DNA from 2 places in the Paenibacillus sp. GCM10027626 genome. Region 1 is predicted to be linked to the other one. Evidence: riboswitches for the same ligand, from Rfam matches in the RefSeq annotation. Region 1 holds a riboswitch; the other holds the start of a gene.
The links. Region 1 has a riboswitch for ZMP and ZTP ahead of rpiB (ribose 5-phosphate isomerase B). Riboswitches for the same ligand answer to the same signal wherever they lie in the genome.
Positions count from the first base shown of each region.

Region 1 (7,415 bases):
CTTATATTCAAAAAGGCACGACGATGGTGCCGTTTCGTTCGGTGTTCGAGCAGCTGGGCTTGCGCGTAAGCTGGAACAAGAAGACGCAGCAAATAGTAGGTAAAAATGAAGAGCGCAGCATCGTGCTCACGGTTAATTCTGCAACAGCGCTTATCAATGGAAAGGCGGAGACAATGCCGCTGGCGCCGGTCATAAAAAATGGCGTCACCTATATTCCGCTTCGTTTTGCCGGCACAGCAAGCGGCGGCAAGGTTGAGCTGTATCAGGGGGGCCTGAACGTGGTCTGGGTGCTGTCATCCCTGCAAAATGATTTATACGAGGCCGTAAAGGCCAAGGATACGGATAAAGTGGCTCAGCTATTAAGTAAAGGAGCCGACCCGGAAGTGCTGATTGGCCCGGTAGGACCGGCGATCTTTACTTTTGCCGATGAGTCGACCGATATCATTGGATTATTTATCAAGCATGGCATGGGAATTGATAAACGCAGCGCGGATTATGCGGGATATACTTTACTGCATAATGCGGTCAAGAAGGGGCTGCCTCAGGTTGTCGAGTTTTTGCTGAAGGAAGGCGCTAATCCCGCGATCAAATCAGAGTCGGGCAGTACGCCGTTGGAACTGGCGGAGTTCTGGCGCGAGCAGGTGCGGTTCGGCTACAAAGATATTTTGGAGGATGCCAAAGCGCCAACCGTCCAAGATTTTGACACGATTATTTCGCTATTGAAAGATACTCAGAATTAATAGATCCTATCAGGCATTTTGCAAGTTTCTATTGCAGCCTGATAGGATTTTTTCGATTTTATAGAGTTTATATGGTTTACCTGATAAATTCGATAAAATTTAAGGGGAAGAAACTTGCCTCGCGCCAAGGAAGGCATCAGCATTTTCTTCTCACAGGTTTAAATGATAGATTCGCCGGACATAATAGGGGATAGAAACGTTCCGGAACGCAAGCCACGCACCGACGGGTGCCACAAAGGAGCTTGTGTATATGATTCGCACTCATTCCCGTTTTTCCTATCGTAAATCGTTTGGCTATCTATTGTTTGTGATTGCAGTTCTCTTAATGAGCTGGGAGAGTCAGCATGCCGATGCCGCCCTTGCCGGCAGCGAAATTCCTGCAGAATCAATCCGATTGCGCATACTTGCGAATTCCGATGGCGCAGCCGATCAAGCCGTCAAACGGTTTGTCCGCGATGCGGTCGTCAAAGCGATGAACACATGGGTGACTGAGCCGCAAACGATTGAACAGGCCAGAGCAACCATTCACGCTCATATGGGTGAAATCGAAAAGATTGTCGCGCACGAATTGCAGCAGCGCGGCTTCACATACGGATTTAAAGCGGAGCTTGGCGTGGTGCCTTTTCCGACTAAAATGTACGGCAATACTGTATATCCTGCCGGCGATTATGAAGCGTTGCGCATCACTTTGGGAAGCGGTGAAGGGCAAAACTGGTGGTGTGTGCTGTTTCCTCCGCTTTGCTTCGTCGACTCGGTGAGCGGCGAGGCAGCTGCAGCCCCTGCTGCCGCGGATGCGGCGGCGAGCACTGCGGCACAGGACAATGGGAGTGCCCATGACGCTTCGGAACAGCCGGAAGTAAAATTTTTCTTGTGGGAGCTCATCGAGGCTATTATCGATTTCTTTAAAAACTTGTTTTAAATCTATTGCGTGGCCGGGTCGGGCATGCTAGCGGGTTCGCTGCAGACCCGGTCTTTCATATATTAATTTTGTCAAAAATAGCAGTGTGCTATAATGAGAGACATGATTGAATATCGAGGCGAAGGATTGGGAAGTATTCATGAGTATTGACACTCAAATTTGGCATGTGGAGCGGGAGCAGGCAGACATTCAGAGCGGCGGTTTTACACAGGCAGCCGCGCAGGCATTGAATGAAGCGGCAAACATGCTGCGGGAAGGCGGCACCGTAGCTTTTCCGTCCGAAACGGTTTACGGGCTGGGTGCTGACGCGCGCAACGCCGAGGCGGTCGCCCGAATATTTGCGGCGAAGGGCCGGCCTTCGGACAATCCGCTGATCGTGCATATTGCCAACCGCAGACAGTTGGATCAGCTTGTACTGCCCTATGGGGAGATTGAAGCGCGTCTAATGGAGCGCTTTTGGCCGGGGCCGCTGACCCTTGTGCTGCCCGTCCGTCCCGGTGCGCTCCCGCCGGCTGTAACGGCGGGGCTTGATACGGTAGCTGTCCGCATGCCGGCTCATCCGATTGCTTTGGAACTGATCGCCAGATCGGGGTGCCCGCTTGCCGGGCCCAGTGCGAATCGTTCCGGACGCCCGAGCCCGACGCATGCTGAGCATGTGCGGCATGACTTGCAAGGGCTGATCGATGGCATAGTTGATAGCGGGCCATCCCGTGTTGGAGTAGAATCGACTGTCGTAGAAGTCGACCAGGGGCTTGTTCGCATTTTGCGGCCGGGCGGAGTGACGGCTGAGGCGCTGCGCGAGATCGCCCCTGAAGTGGAAGAGGATGCCGCTCTCACCAGCAGTGTCCTGGATGGTGCGCCGCGCTCCCCCGGAATGAAATATGCCCACTATGCGCCTCAAGGCAAGATGCGGATTGTGCGCGGCGAAATCCATGCTGTGGCCGCTTATATTAATGCTGAAGTGAAGGCTGCTTCTCAGCGCAGAGAGCGAACCGGTGTATTGGCTTTTGCTGAACATGCCGGTTATTTTGCCGCAGACGATGTTATTGTCGTTGGCAGCGCGGCTGACCCGCAGACAGCGGCAGCTGGCCTGTACGCCGCCTTACGAACATTTGACGAGCGGCAGACAGCGCAAATATGGGCGGAGGCTTGCTCTGAATCGGGCATCGGCCGCGCGTTGATGAACAGGCTTGTGAAAGCGGCAGGACATCAAATCGTTGATTTATAGCTTGGCTGAAGCTCTTTCCCCCGTCATGAATCCCTACTTGTCCGCATATGATGGAGAAGTATGGGACAGGGGGAATGACAATGCTAGAGGCCGGCTTGTTGGCCGGGCAACTGCTCACGATTCTTATTATGGCAGTTGCGCTCGGGCTGGATGCTTTTTCGCTCGGAATCGGAATCGGCTTAAAAGGGATCCGGCTGCTAGATATACTGAAAATTAGTACACTCATAGCATTATTTCATATTTTAATGCCGCTGATGGGGATGTTTGCCGGAAAGTATATGAGCTCGCTTCTAGGTCATGTCGCTACAACGGTTGCCGGGGCGCTGCTGCTTTTGCTCGGTTCTCATATGGTATACAGCTCCTTGCGCGGTGAGGCGGTGCGTTCAATCGATCACCGTAAAGCTTGGGGAATGCTCGTATTCGCTCTCAGCGTCAGCATTGATTCCTTTTCGGTCGGACTATCGCTGGGCATGTTTTCAGCGGATATTGTTTTGACCGTGCTGTCGTTCGGCTTTTTTGGCGGGGTGCTGTCTATTGTCGGATTGCTGATCGGCAGACGCGTCAGCCCGAATCTCGGCGAATATGGCGAAGCGTGTGGCGGTATTATTTTGTTTACTTTCGGATTATTGTTTATACTATAGCAGCAAGAGGGGGGAGATCAGGTGAGCTCCGTAAAACGGATTTTATTTGTCTGTACGGGCAACACATGCCGTTCGCCTATGGCAGAAGCGCTGTTAAATGCAAATGGCAGCCGCCGCGGCTTGCAGATTGAGGTGCGGTCAGCCGGAGTTTCCACGATAGACGGCCTTCCGGTCTCGGCTCATTCCCGCACAGCTTTGGAGCGGAGAGGGATTAAGCACACAGGCTGCTCGAAGGCGCTGGATGGCGGAATGGTCAATTGGGCAGATTTGGTGCTCACGATGACGAGCGGACATAAGAAATCGCTGCTGCATCAATTCCCTGAAGCGGTGAACAAGACATTTACATTAAAAGAATATGTGAATTGCGATGAGGAAGTGCTGGCGACGATTGCCGAGCTTGAGGGGATATACACGGAATGGCAGATGAAGCAGGCATTGGGCCAGCAGCTGTCGGAAGTGGAGAGAAGGCGGCTGCTGGAGCTGGAGCGGCTCGTTCCCGAATTCGATATTGCCGATCCGTTCGGGGGCTCGCAGGAGACGTATGAACAATGCGCTGCCGAAATTGGCCAAGCGCTCGACAAGCTGCTGGATATGCTGGAGCGCGGGGAAGACCGCAACCGGCTCGATGCGCTAGGGGAATAAAAGCGGATTGATTTTTATGTACCGATCCGGTATGATAAAGACAACAAAAGACGGTTTCCGATGTGACTGGCGACGAAAGTGGATCAAACCACGGTGGAGCATCGGATCATACGGCCGGTCGCCTGGGCAAAGAGCAGCGTGCGTAGATGCACGTTATGCTCTTTTTTGTCTTTTATAAGGCTGTTCAAAAAGCTGACTTTCTTGTAAAGAGGGACCGCAGCCCCCCGGTGCTGAAAACCTGCTTTTTGGACACGCACTTTAACGGCGAATTGGGGTATAATTGGAACGATGCAATTCGACATTTTTCGTCAGGAGACGAAATAATCGGGAGGTTTTTTCCATGAAAATCGCTATTGGCGCCGATCATGCAGGATATCGGCTGAAGGATGAGATTGTTCCATTACTGCAATCGCTTGGTCACGAGGTGGAAGATTTTGGGTGTAATTGTGAGCAGTCAGTCGATTATCCGGACTATGCGCTTCCTGTTTGCGAACGGGTCGTTCAAGGCAAGGTGGACCGCGGTATTCTGATTTGCGGCACAGGGATCGGAATGTCGATTGCAGCTAACAAGGTAGCTGGAATCCGCTGTGCGCTTGTTCATGACTTGTTCTCGGCCAAAGCAACGCGCGAGCATAATGATACGAACGTATTGGCGCTGGGAGAGCGGGTAATTGGCCCGGGACTGGCACAGGAAATTGTCCGTACATGGGTGGAGACGCCTTTTTCGGGCGGCGAGCGACATATCGGGCGCATCAATAAAGTGATGAATATCGAGGCGGCTCATGCTAATAAGTAAGCAAATTGAGACAGTAGTCCGTGAATTGGCAGCGGCAGCGCGGCTGCAGGCCGGCCAGCTTCTCGTGATCGGCTGCAGCACCAGCGAGGTTGCCGGGCAGAAGATCGGCACATCAGGGACAAGCGCAACTGCAGAGGCGATCTATGCAGGCATTGAAGCGGTGCGGGCGGAGATCGGCTTTCATCCGGTATTTCAATGCTGCGAGCATCTTAATCGGGCGCTGGTCATTGAACGGGCGGCGGCAGAGCGTTATGGCCTGGAAGTGGTTGCGGCCGTGCCGGTGGCCAAGGCCGGCGGCTCGATGGCTGCCTACGCTTACCGCACTTTGCCGGATGCTTGTCTCGTTGAGTCCGTTCAGGCCCACGCAGGAATTGATATAGGAGATACTTTTATCGGGATGCATTTGCGGCGGGTTGCGGTGCCGCTTCGTCCGACAATTCGCTCGATCGGAGAAGCGCATTTGACCATGGCATACACAAGGCCGAAGCTTATCGGCGGTGAGCGGGCGGTGTATGGACTGGAGGATAACCAGCGTTCATGCTGAGCGATAGATAGTAAAAAATATATACGACATTACAGGAGGAATTGAACAATGGAACATTTGCGTAAACAGGATCCGGCAGTATTACAAGCGCTTGGCCTTGAGCTTCAGCGCCAGCGCGACAATATTGAGCTGATTGCGTCTGAAAACATCGTATCCGAAGCAGTATTGGAGGCTATGGGTACAGTCTTGACCAACAAATATGCTGAAGGTTACCCGGGCAAACGCTACTATGGCGGCTGTGAGCATGTTGATATCGTCGAAGATATTGCGCGCGACCGCGCAAAAGAATTGTTCGGCGCAGAGCATGCCAACGTTCAACCGCACTCCGGCGCTCAAGCGAACATGGCTGTATATCTGGCTGCTTTGAAGCCTGGCGATACAGTGCTTGGCATGAATCTGGCGCATGGCGGTCACTTGACGCACGGCAGCCCTGTTAATGCTTCCGGCCTGCTTTACAACTTTGTGGCATACGGAGTAGATGAGAACTCCTTCACAATCGACTATGAAGAAGTGCGCAAGGCGGCTTTCAAGCATCGTCCTAAAATGATCGTTGCCGGCGCTTCCGCTTACCCGCGCATTATTGACTTTGAAAAAATGGGGCAAATCGCCAACGATGTAGGCGCATTGTTTATGGTTGACATGGCGCATATTGCCGGCCTAGTAGCAGCTGGCCTGCATCCAAACCCGGTTCCTCATGCTCATTTTGTAACGACGACGACGCATAAAACGCTGCGCGGTCCGCGCGGCGGCATGATCCTGTGCCGCAAAGCATGGGCGCAGGCGATTGATAAAGCGGTATTCCCAGGTTCGCAAGGCGGTCCATTGATGCACATCATCGCTGCAAAAGCCGTTGCTTTGGGCGAGGCGCTGGATGGCTCTTTCAAAACCTATGCGCAAAACGTAGTAGATAACGCTAAAGTATTGTCCGAGGCGCTTATTGCCCAGGGAATAAACCTTGTTTCCGGCGGAACAGACAACCACTTGATGCTGATCGACTTGCGCAATCTTAATATTACAGGGAAGGATGCCGAGCATGTGCTTGACTCCGTGCAAATTACAGCGAACAAAAATGCGATTCCATTTGACCCGACAAGCCCGTTTGTAACGAGCGGTATTCGCATTGGTACGCCTGCTGCAACTTCCCGCGGTATGGGCGCAGACGCCATGCGGATTATTGCTGAAGTGATTGCGATGACGCTGAAAAATCCGAAGGATGAGGCTACTTTGGCTAAAGCGCGTAAAATGGTTCAGGACTTGACAGCTCAATATCCGCTTTATCCGGGCATGAGCTACTAATAATAAAGGGAAGGAAGCTTGCCTGGTTGTCTTTCGGACGCCGGCAAGCTTTTTTTTAATTTTGCTTTCTGCATGGTATGATAGTGTTAAATGAATTAAAGAAGGTGATGCACAGTTGACTGAGCTAACCATTATTGCCATTCTTGCTGTCACGGCCATCGGCTTCATTATTAGAAGGAAGGCAGGCGTGAGGTTCGATGGCCGCCCGCGAACGCAGCGCGGCGCGTATGGCGGGAGGCATACCCAGCTGCGGAGGGTGCCTGTAGCACCGCCGGAGAAATTGGGAGTGCCTGAGGGGCATCCGGCCAGATCAATTACAGAGCGGTTAGAGGCGTCTATTCCAAGCGGGCTGGAGGAGCGCGTAAAGGATCGGGTGCTGAAGCTGGAGCCCAGCCTGACGGATCATGAGTGGCGCTGGCGCTGGTTCGAGCTGAAACGGTATTTTTTAATGTGCAGCTTGCTTCGCGGCGTGCCGATGTATAGTCAGAAGGTCGATGCCGTATGGCATGAGATGCTTATGTTCACTAGAGAGTATGAGGAGTTTTGCCGGCAGTTCTGCGGCGCTTTTATTCATCATGCCCCGCATGAAACGGGCGTCAAGCCCAAACC
Region 1 is NZ_JBHTHC010000013.1:121,690-129,104, forward strand. Features, by position in the region: gene ACFQ0N_RS23500 (stalk domain-containing protein) at 1-740, shown strand, start outside; gene spoIIR (stage II sporulation protein R) at 991-1,659, shown strand; gene ACFQ0N_RS23510 (L-threonylcarbamoyladenylate synthase) at 1,799-2,887, shown strand; gene ACFQ0N_RS23515 (manganese efflux pump MntP) at 2,968-3,528, shown strand; gene ACFQ0N_RS23520 (low molecular weight protein arginine phosphatase) at 3,550-4,170, shown strand; ZMP/ZTP riboswitch at 4,223-4,305, shown strand; gene rpiB (ribose 5-phosphate isomerase B) at 4,511-4,966, shown strand; gene ACFQ0N_RS23530 (TIGR01440 family protein) at 4,953-5,510, shown strand; gene ACFQ0N_RS23535 (serine hydroxymethyltransferase) at 5,559-6,806, shown strand; gene ACFQ0N_RS23540 (glycine-rich domain-containing protein) at 6,922-7,415, shown strand, end outside.

Region 2 (7,415 bases), on a different contig from region 1:
CGGCGTATACGGTTGGCCCTCGCTCCAGCAGCAGCTCCGTAAGCTTGCCCGTTCCCGAGCCGACGTCCGCGATCGTCCCGTTCGTGGGGAATCCGGCTTCGCCGAACAGCAGGTCGATCCCCTCCGCCGGATAGCCCGGCCGATACTTGACGTACTGCTCCACCCGATTGGAGAAACGGATTTTGCTGTCCATCTTTGGATCACGCTCCTTCATATTCTTCGATTATAGCAGTCTGCCCCATTGCCGCAGATGCGGTTTCAAACCTAGCAAACTTACTATATTATACCGAAGTTTCACGATTCATGCAGACAGGTTCTTGTGGGGGAGTACCAGCGAAGCTGATACCACCCCTATTTGACGCTTACTTATAGTGGCAAAAAACAGGCTAAAACTGGAACAATCCAGTGTTGGCCTGCTGTTCTTTGCCACTAGGCTACTTGCCAAAGCGAGATAAAAACTAACGGCTGCTGGCCAAATGCTCTACAGACTAAATCGTTAGTATTAAACCAACTTATAAAGCTATTATCGGATGTTCCGTGACGTAAGGAAAAATACATCCATTATCAGCCATCAACAGCTGTGATTGATTATCTCTTGATAACATCTTTACTTCATTGAATATTCAGACTATAATTAGAGTAAATATTTGGTATGTGTGACTGGCGTAAACGTGGAGACCCACGAGGGAGCACATATTGTCATATGCCGTACGCCTGGGCAAAGTGTTTGGTCGTAGACTGAACGCTTTTATTTATTTTTTGGGAGATGATGACATGGAGCAGGCACGGCAAGCAAGAAATGTAGCAATTTTGATTTTTGAACATGTTGAGCCGCTAGATTTTGTTGGACCATTTGAAGTTTTTATATCTGGAAGCAATGACGGAAAAGACTTCAATGTTTACACTATTGCAGAACATGATAGTCCTGTAAAAGCATTCGGGGGTTTAAGCATTAACCCAACGTATACGATCGCCACATGTCCCAAACCTGATATTTTGATTGTTCCTGGAGGTTGGGGAAGCAGAAAAGAAATGCTGAACGAAACGATTACAAAATGGATTAGGGAAGTATCGGACGAAATTGAGATTATCTTATCTGTTTGTACGGGCGCCTTAATCTTGGCAAAAGCCAACTTACTGGATGGATTAAACGTAACAACAAACCGTTCGGCTGTAAATGAATTGAGGGACATTGTACCAGCTACAACTGTAATTTTAGACGAAGCTCGATATGTTGATAATGGAAAAATAATATTATCCGGTGGAGTATCAGCAGGCATGGATGCCTCTTTATATGTTTTAGAAAAATTATGGGGTAAAGACAGGGCAATAAATGCCGCAAATATTATGGAATATGATTGGAAGAAGGCTTAATAAAAGGGGGAATTCAGGTGCATATTCGGCTGCTAGAACATAAAGACCAAAATAAGATAGAAACAATTATGAGCGAATATCCTCTGCAGTTCCCTAAGTTCATTATTGAAAAATATCCTGCGCGCTGGTCAAAATTTTTAGCAACGAAGAATGCATTTGAGGAAGATGGGTATTATGTTGCAACCAGCGATCTTGACAAGATTATTGGTCATGCTGGTTATATATTTAATGACGAATTAGATCTCTACGAGATAGTCGGGGTTGTGGTAAAGAAAGGGTTTCAGCGGCAAGGTGTTGGAATGGCTTTAATCAGTACGATTTGCAACAAAATTAAAGAAATGAATGAAAAAAAGATTATTCTTTATACATTAGGTCATGTAGGAAATGAAGATACAATAAAATTTTATTGTCGTTTGGGATTTGATTTGGTTGCTCACGAAAAGGACTTTTATACAACTGATTACCATAGAGTTATGTTTACTAAAACTCTAGGCTAAGGGAGAACAATCGAGTACACATGCGTAGCCTTCTGCGAATTCATTGGTTGAATTTTTCTCGCAATGGGTTTTGGCGGATGCAGTGCAGAAAAAACGCTTTAGAGTAAATTTCAATAGTTGAATGTTACAATTTTTCGTTTGTGTGCATATCTTGTAAGCAGTAACAGGAGAGGATGTGAGGGGGTGGCAAAGCTGTCTTTGGAGATGGCAAAACATCTGTTAGCTGTGGCCGAACAAAAGGCACGGCAAATGGGCATCGCAAGCAATATCGCCATTGTGGATGATGGGGGCAATCTTATAGCATTCGTGAGGATGGATAACGCTCGGATTGCCGGGATTAGCATTTCCCAGGATAAGGCTTGGACTAGTGTTAGCATGCAGATGCCAACAGCAAATTTGACTCAGGCAGCACAGCCGGGCGGACCTTCTTTCGGGGTAAACACAACCAATCACGGCAGAATCGTCATCCTTGGCGGAGGTATTCCTCTAATAAAAGGTGACCGGATCGTAGGAGCAATCGGAGTCAGCGGGGGAACAAGCGTCCAAGACACCGAAGTTTCTAATAGCGCGGTTCAAGCGTTCCAGGCGATGCATGATAAGCCAAACCCTAACATTAACGCCCGAATCGGAAATGTTCATTTCCAAGGGTCATCTCGTTAAATGATTTACTCCCCTCATAAGTAGTCAGGTTATATAAAACCAAAACCTGCTGCTATGAGGGGAGTATTTCTATGAATACCGCGAAAAGCTGGCACCATGACATAACACCGGGGCCCAACATGATATTTCCGCCGCCAGCACCTTGCGATGTGCTTGATTGTGCCTCTTCGGCTTGATTCTGCAGTAACATGTCGGATACAGGCTGTGTAGCAACAGTACCTACACCTAATCCAATGACAAGACAAAAACAGGTAATTGTAAGAATTTCAAACCAGAGTCCAATTGCCACCTCCGCTTTTTTCATCCCCATCGCCCTAAGAACACCAATTTCATATTTGCGTTCCCTGATTGAGATAGAAGCAAGCAATAGTAAAATAATCGAGCCGAGTATAATAACAACGACCATAAATGTGATGGAAATACTCTTTAATCCCTCAACGGGCTTTACGACTTTTTCATAGGAAGCGGTGTCCGTCTTAAAATTGAAAAGATCAGAAAGTCCTTTTGCTCTAACCTCTGCTTCGAATGGCTCCAGCATTTCGGGGCTTTTCAGATAATAGGTTACATCTACATTAACTCCTGTCTCATTAGCCTTGCGCCCTCTTGTACATTGTCGGAATTCATATCAGACGGGGCGTCAACACTCATATTGGCTGTAAAAGTTATTACATCGCCGACGTTAATCTTGTTTAAGTCACGAAGCTCGACGCTAAACAATACAACCTTTAATTAACCTTAATTTCTCTAATAAGGTTGTTTATTTTTATACCTCAATAACATCGTATTGTGCGAGCCTTAAGTAAAATGAACAGGGCGACAGGGAGGACCTTGCCCGAAAATTTTGTACCATATGCCGAAGAATGTAGGGGCCGGCGCATCGCCCATCCTTTTACAATGAATGAGGATAAAGCGCACCCGGAAGGAGATAGATTCATGCAAGCTCTGTTATCGACAGTGAGAAAACATGCCGTCATGTACGCGTTGCTGGTACCTGGCATGCTATACTTCGTAATGTTTAAATACATTCCGATGGTATATATGGTTGCCGCTTTTAAAGAAATCAATATTGTGAAGGGGTTGTGGGACAGTCCGTGGGTGGGCTGGGATAATTTCAAGTTATTTTTTCAAGGTGTCTATTTTTCACAGATCATTGGCAATACGCTGCTCATATCATTCTACAAAATCGTATTCGTTTTTCCGGCGCCCATCCTGCTTGCTATTATGCTGAACGAAGTCAGGACCGGCTGGTTCAAAAAGATGATTCAGACTTTAACGTATTTGCCGCATTTTTTGTCGTGGGTCGTCATTTACGGCTTGATGGTTGCGTTTCTTGCTCCGGGGGAAGGATTGGTCAATCAATGGCTTCGGGATATAGGGATGCCTTCCATATCGTTTTTATCGGAAGAGTCGTGGATTCGCCCTTTGCTCGTATCCAGCGATATGTGGCAGGGAGTTGGCTGGGGGGCCATTATATACCTTGCCGCACTCGCCGGCATCGATCCGAGTCTCTACGAAGCTGCCACGGTTGACGGCGCTTCCAAGTGGAAGCAGCTATGGCACGTTACACTGCCGGGGATCCGTAATGTCATTATTTTGATGTTCATTTTGCGCATTAGCCACATAATGGATGTCGGTTTCGACCAAATTTTTATGATGATGAACCCGCTTAATCAAAGCAAGGCCGACGTCATCGAAACGTGGGTATACCGGGTCGGGCTGCAGGAGATGCGGTTTGGGCTGGCTACGGCGGTCGGACTGTTCAAGTCGGTGATCGGCTTCGTACTGGTGTTCGCTGCAAACCGGATCGCCAAGCGATTTGACGGTCAAATCTGGTAATCAAGGGGAATAGATATGGTCAACAGAAGCTTTTACGGAACGTTTGCCCGCGCTTTGAACGGCGCATTATTGCTGCTCCTTGCCGCATCTTGCGTACTGCCGTTCTTTTATGCGCTCAGTGTTTCGCTTACTCCGATGACAGAGGTTATCAAAAACAACGGGTTTCTTCTCATACCTAAAAAAATGACGTTTTTCGCTTACGAACAGCTGCTGCACGGCAATACACTGCTCAATGCGTATAAGGTCAGCATCTTCCGGACGGTAGTCGGAACGGCGATCAATTTATTGTTTACGCTAATGGCGGCGCTCCCGCTATCGCGCAAAACGCTGCCCGGGCGCAACGCTTGTCTGCTCATTATTGTGTTCACGATGCTGTTCAGCGGCGGTATTATTCCGCAGTATATTCTGATCAAGGAACTCGGTTTACTCAATTCCCTTTGGGTGCTCATTATCCCCGGGCTTATCAACGGCTTCTACCTGCTGATCATGAAGAGCTTCTTCGAACAATTGCCGAAGGAGCTGGAGGAAGCGGCCAAGATGGACGGGGCAGGGGAAGTGACGACGCTCGTACGTATCGTCATCCCATTGTCCATGCCGATTATAGCGACAATCATGCTGTTTTACGCAGTGCTGCATTGGAATAGCTACTTCGATGCCGTCATGTACTTGACGGATGCGAATAAATTTCCGCTTCAAGTGTATTTGCGTAACATCCTCATCTCTGCCGTGGCTGCTTCAGGCGATGCCGCAGCCGATGCGGCCGACTATGTCAATCCGATTTCGATTCAGATGGCTTCGGTCATTCTTACAACACTGCCGATTCTCTTCGTTTATCCGTTCATCCAGAAACATTTTACCCGGGGGGTTCTGCTCGGTTCGGTGAAAGGATAAAGGTGCGGCTGTCAGATCCGGTATCTTGATGCAAATCATGATATAAATTATAATTTACGAAGGGGAGTTGCAGTTTATGAAAGAGAAAAAACGCATTTGGTTTCCACTGCTCACTTGTCTGATGACCGTATCGATTGTATCCGCTTGCGGAAACAGCGGAGATTCCGATACCGCACCTCGTGAGAGCAATACGTCTGCGGTGAATGGGAACCCCGAGACCGGCAAGAAGCTGAAAATCAGCTTTTTCAATACGCTCGGCTACCGTCCGACGACAGCGATGCCTCCCTTGGAGGAGGACCCGATCCGCCAAAAGATCGAGAAGGACAACAATATTGATCTGGACACTATCCTTCCGGGCGAGAATTGGAAGGACAAGCTCAACCTGCTTATCTCTTCCGGACAAATCCCCGATATCATCGGCTTTCCGGACCGGGCTTCGGCAATCCAGTACTACGAGAAAGGCCTGATTGGAGAGCTCGACGAGTTGCTCGGCGATGAATCCGATTTCATCGGCGCATTCGACGCCTCCCGCTGGGAATCGATGAAATATAAAGGCAATACGATCGGTACGCCCGGCGTTGAGGCGGTAGGAGGCATTAACGGCTGGTGGATCAACAACGACTGGCTGAAGAAGCTGAATTTACAGGTGCCGACGAATTCGGACGAGCTGCTGAACGTGATGAAGGCATTTACATTTGACGATCCGGACGGCAACGGCAAGGACGATACTTACGGGTTTATCGGCACATTGTCCAAGGATGGCGTCATGGGCATCGGCTTCTCGCAAGTGTTCTGGATGTTCGGCGTACAGCCGAACTATGTCGATGTCGAGGACGGTAAAGTGGTTGTGCACAACGTCGATCCCCGCATGAAGGATGCGCTGGCGTATATCGCCTCCATGGTCAAAGCCGGTGTCGTCGATCCGGATTGGGTGTCGACGACCGATGCCAGTCTTGCCGACAAGATGGTAAAAGGGAAAGTAGGCCTTCTGCTGCGCGACTGGAGATCGCTTGAGCCCGACAATACGAAACGAATGCAGGAGGTTGCCGGCTCCATACCGGATTGGGTGGAATTCGCGCCGCCGAAAGGTCCGTACGGCGATCAAATTCTTGACGTAAAGCCGTTCCAGAACAGCCTGTGGGGCATTTCGAAAGAAGCAATGAAAGATCCGGAAAAAGCCAAGCGCGCGGTCGAGCTGCTGAAATATTTTTATACGGACAAGGAGGCCTATTCCTATCTCGCTTACGGTATTGAAGGCAAAACGTGGAATATGGAGAATGGCCAGCCGAAGCTGGTCGATAAATCGACTTATAACGAGAAAGATATGGAATGGCGTTACAACTACGCCTTTGTTAGAAGGGCGGACGATTCTGTTTATTTCGATTTCAAAAATCCGGACATAACGAACGCGAATCAGAAGCTGAACGCCCAATATTTGCGCGACAACAACGTGAACCCGCGTGTCTTCGACGACCCGAACGATACGATGGTGCAAGACCGCATCAAGTACGTCAACGAAATGTTCCTTAAGTTCGCTAACGGCAAGGAGCCGATCGAAAATTGGGATCAGTTTGTGAACACAATGAACGATAAATTCAAGCTGAACAAGGTCATCGAAACGTATACGCAGCAGCTGCGCGAGGATGGCGTGCTCCAGTAAATGAAGCAGGGAAGGGGGGATTTAGATCTCCCCTTCTTAATTTTGCAGGCTGCAAAAGGTCCTGTACGGAGTTGGGATAGATGAAATGGAGACTGATTTATCACCGGATTACGTTCAAATTGTTCGTCGTTTGCTTCCTGTTCGTCATGGGAGCTGCCGGCGTATTAAGCATGCTCTCGTACCACTATACGACGGCTGAAATCAGATCGTCGCAGCAAGAATTTTCCCGAAACATGCTGAAGAAGGAAGAGCAGTATTTGGAATTGTATTTCATGATGCTGCAGAGCACGATTATGTCGACATCGACGATGATCGCTTCGCGGCCGGATGAACCGCAATCCCTGCAGGCTCAGTTGGAGAGTTCTTATACGGCGAACAACAGCATCCTGTCCAATCTTTATTTGATCAGGCAGGATTTATCGATCATCAGCGGCAATTCGATCGCCCAGATCTTATACAAGCCAGTCCCAGAGCACGCGCAATTCCTGGAGCAAGCG
Region 2 is NZ_JBHTHC010000036.1:23,699-31,113, forward strand. Features, by position in the region: gene ACFQ0N_RS36165 (class I SAM-dependent methyltransferase) at 1-193, opposite strand, end outside; ZMP/ZTP riboswitch at 647-727, shown strand; gene ACFQ0N_RS36170 (DJ-1/PfpI family protein) at 775-1,374, shown strand; gene ACFQ0N_RS36175 (GNAT family N-acetyltransferase) at 1,392-1,871, shown strand; gene ACFQ0N_RS36180 (GlcG/HbpS family heme-binding protein) at 2,055-2,531, shown strand; gene ACFQ0N_RS36185 (FtsX-like permease family protein) at 2,584-3,069, opposite strand; gene ACFQ0N_RS36190 (ABC transporter permease) at 3,465-4,367, shown strand; gene ACFQ0N_RS36195 (carbohydrate ABC transporter permease) at 4,383-5,258, shown strand; gene ACFQ0N_RS36200 (type 2 periplasmic-binding domain-containing protein) at 5,335-6,918, shown strand; gene ACFQ0N_RS36205 (cache domain-containing sensor histidine kinase) at 6,999-7,415, shown strand, end outside.
Region 2: linked by a shared signal. The riboswitch ahead of ACFQ0N_RS36170 (DJ-1/PfpI family protein) and the one ahead of rpiB (ribose 5-phosphate isomerase B) in region 1 are both predicted to bind ZMP and ZTP.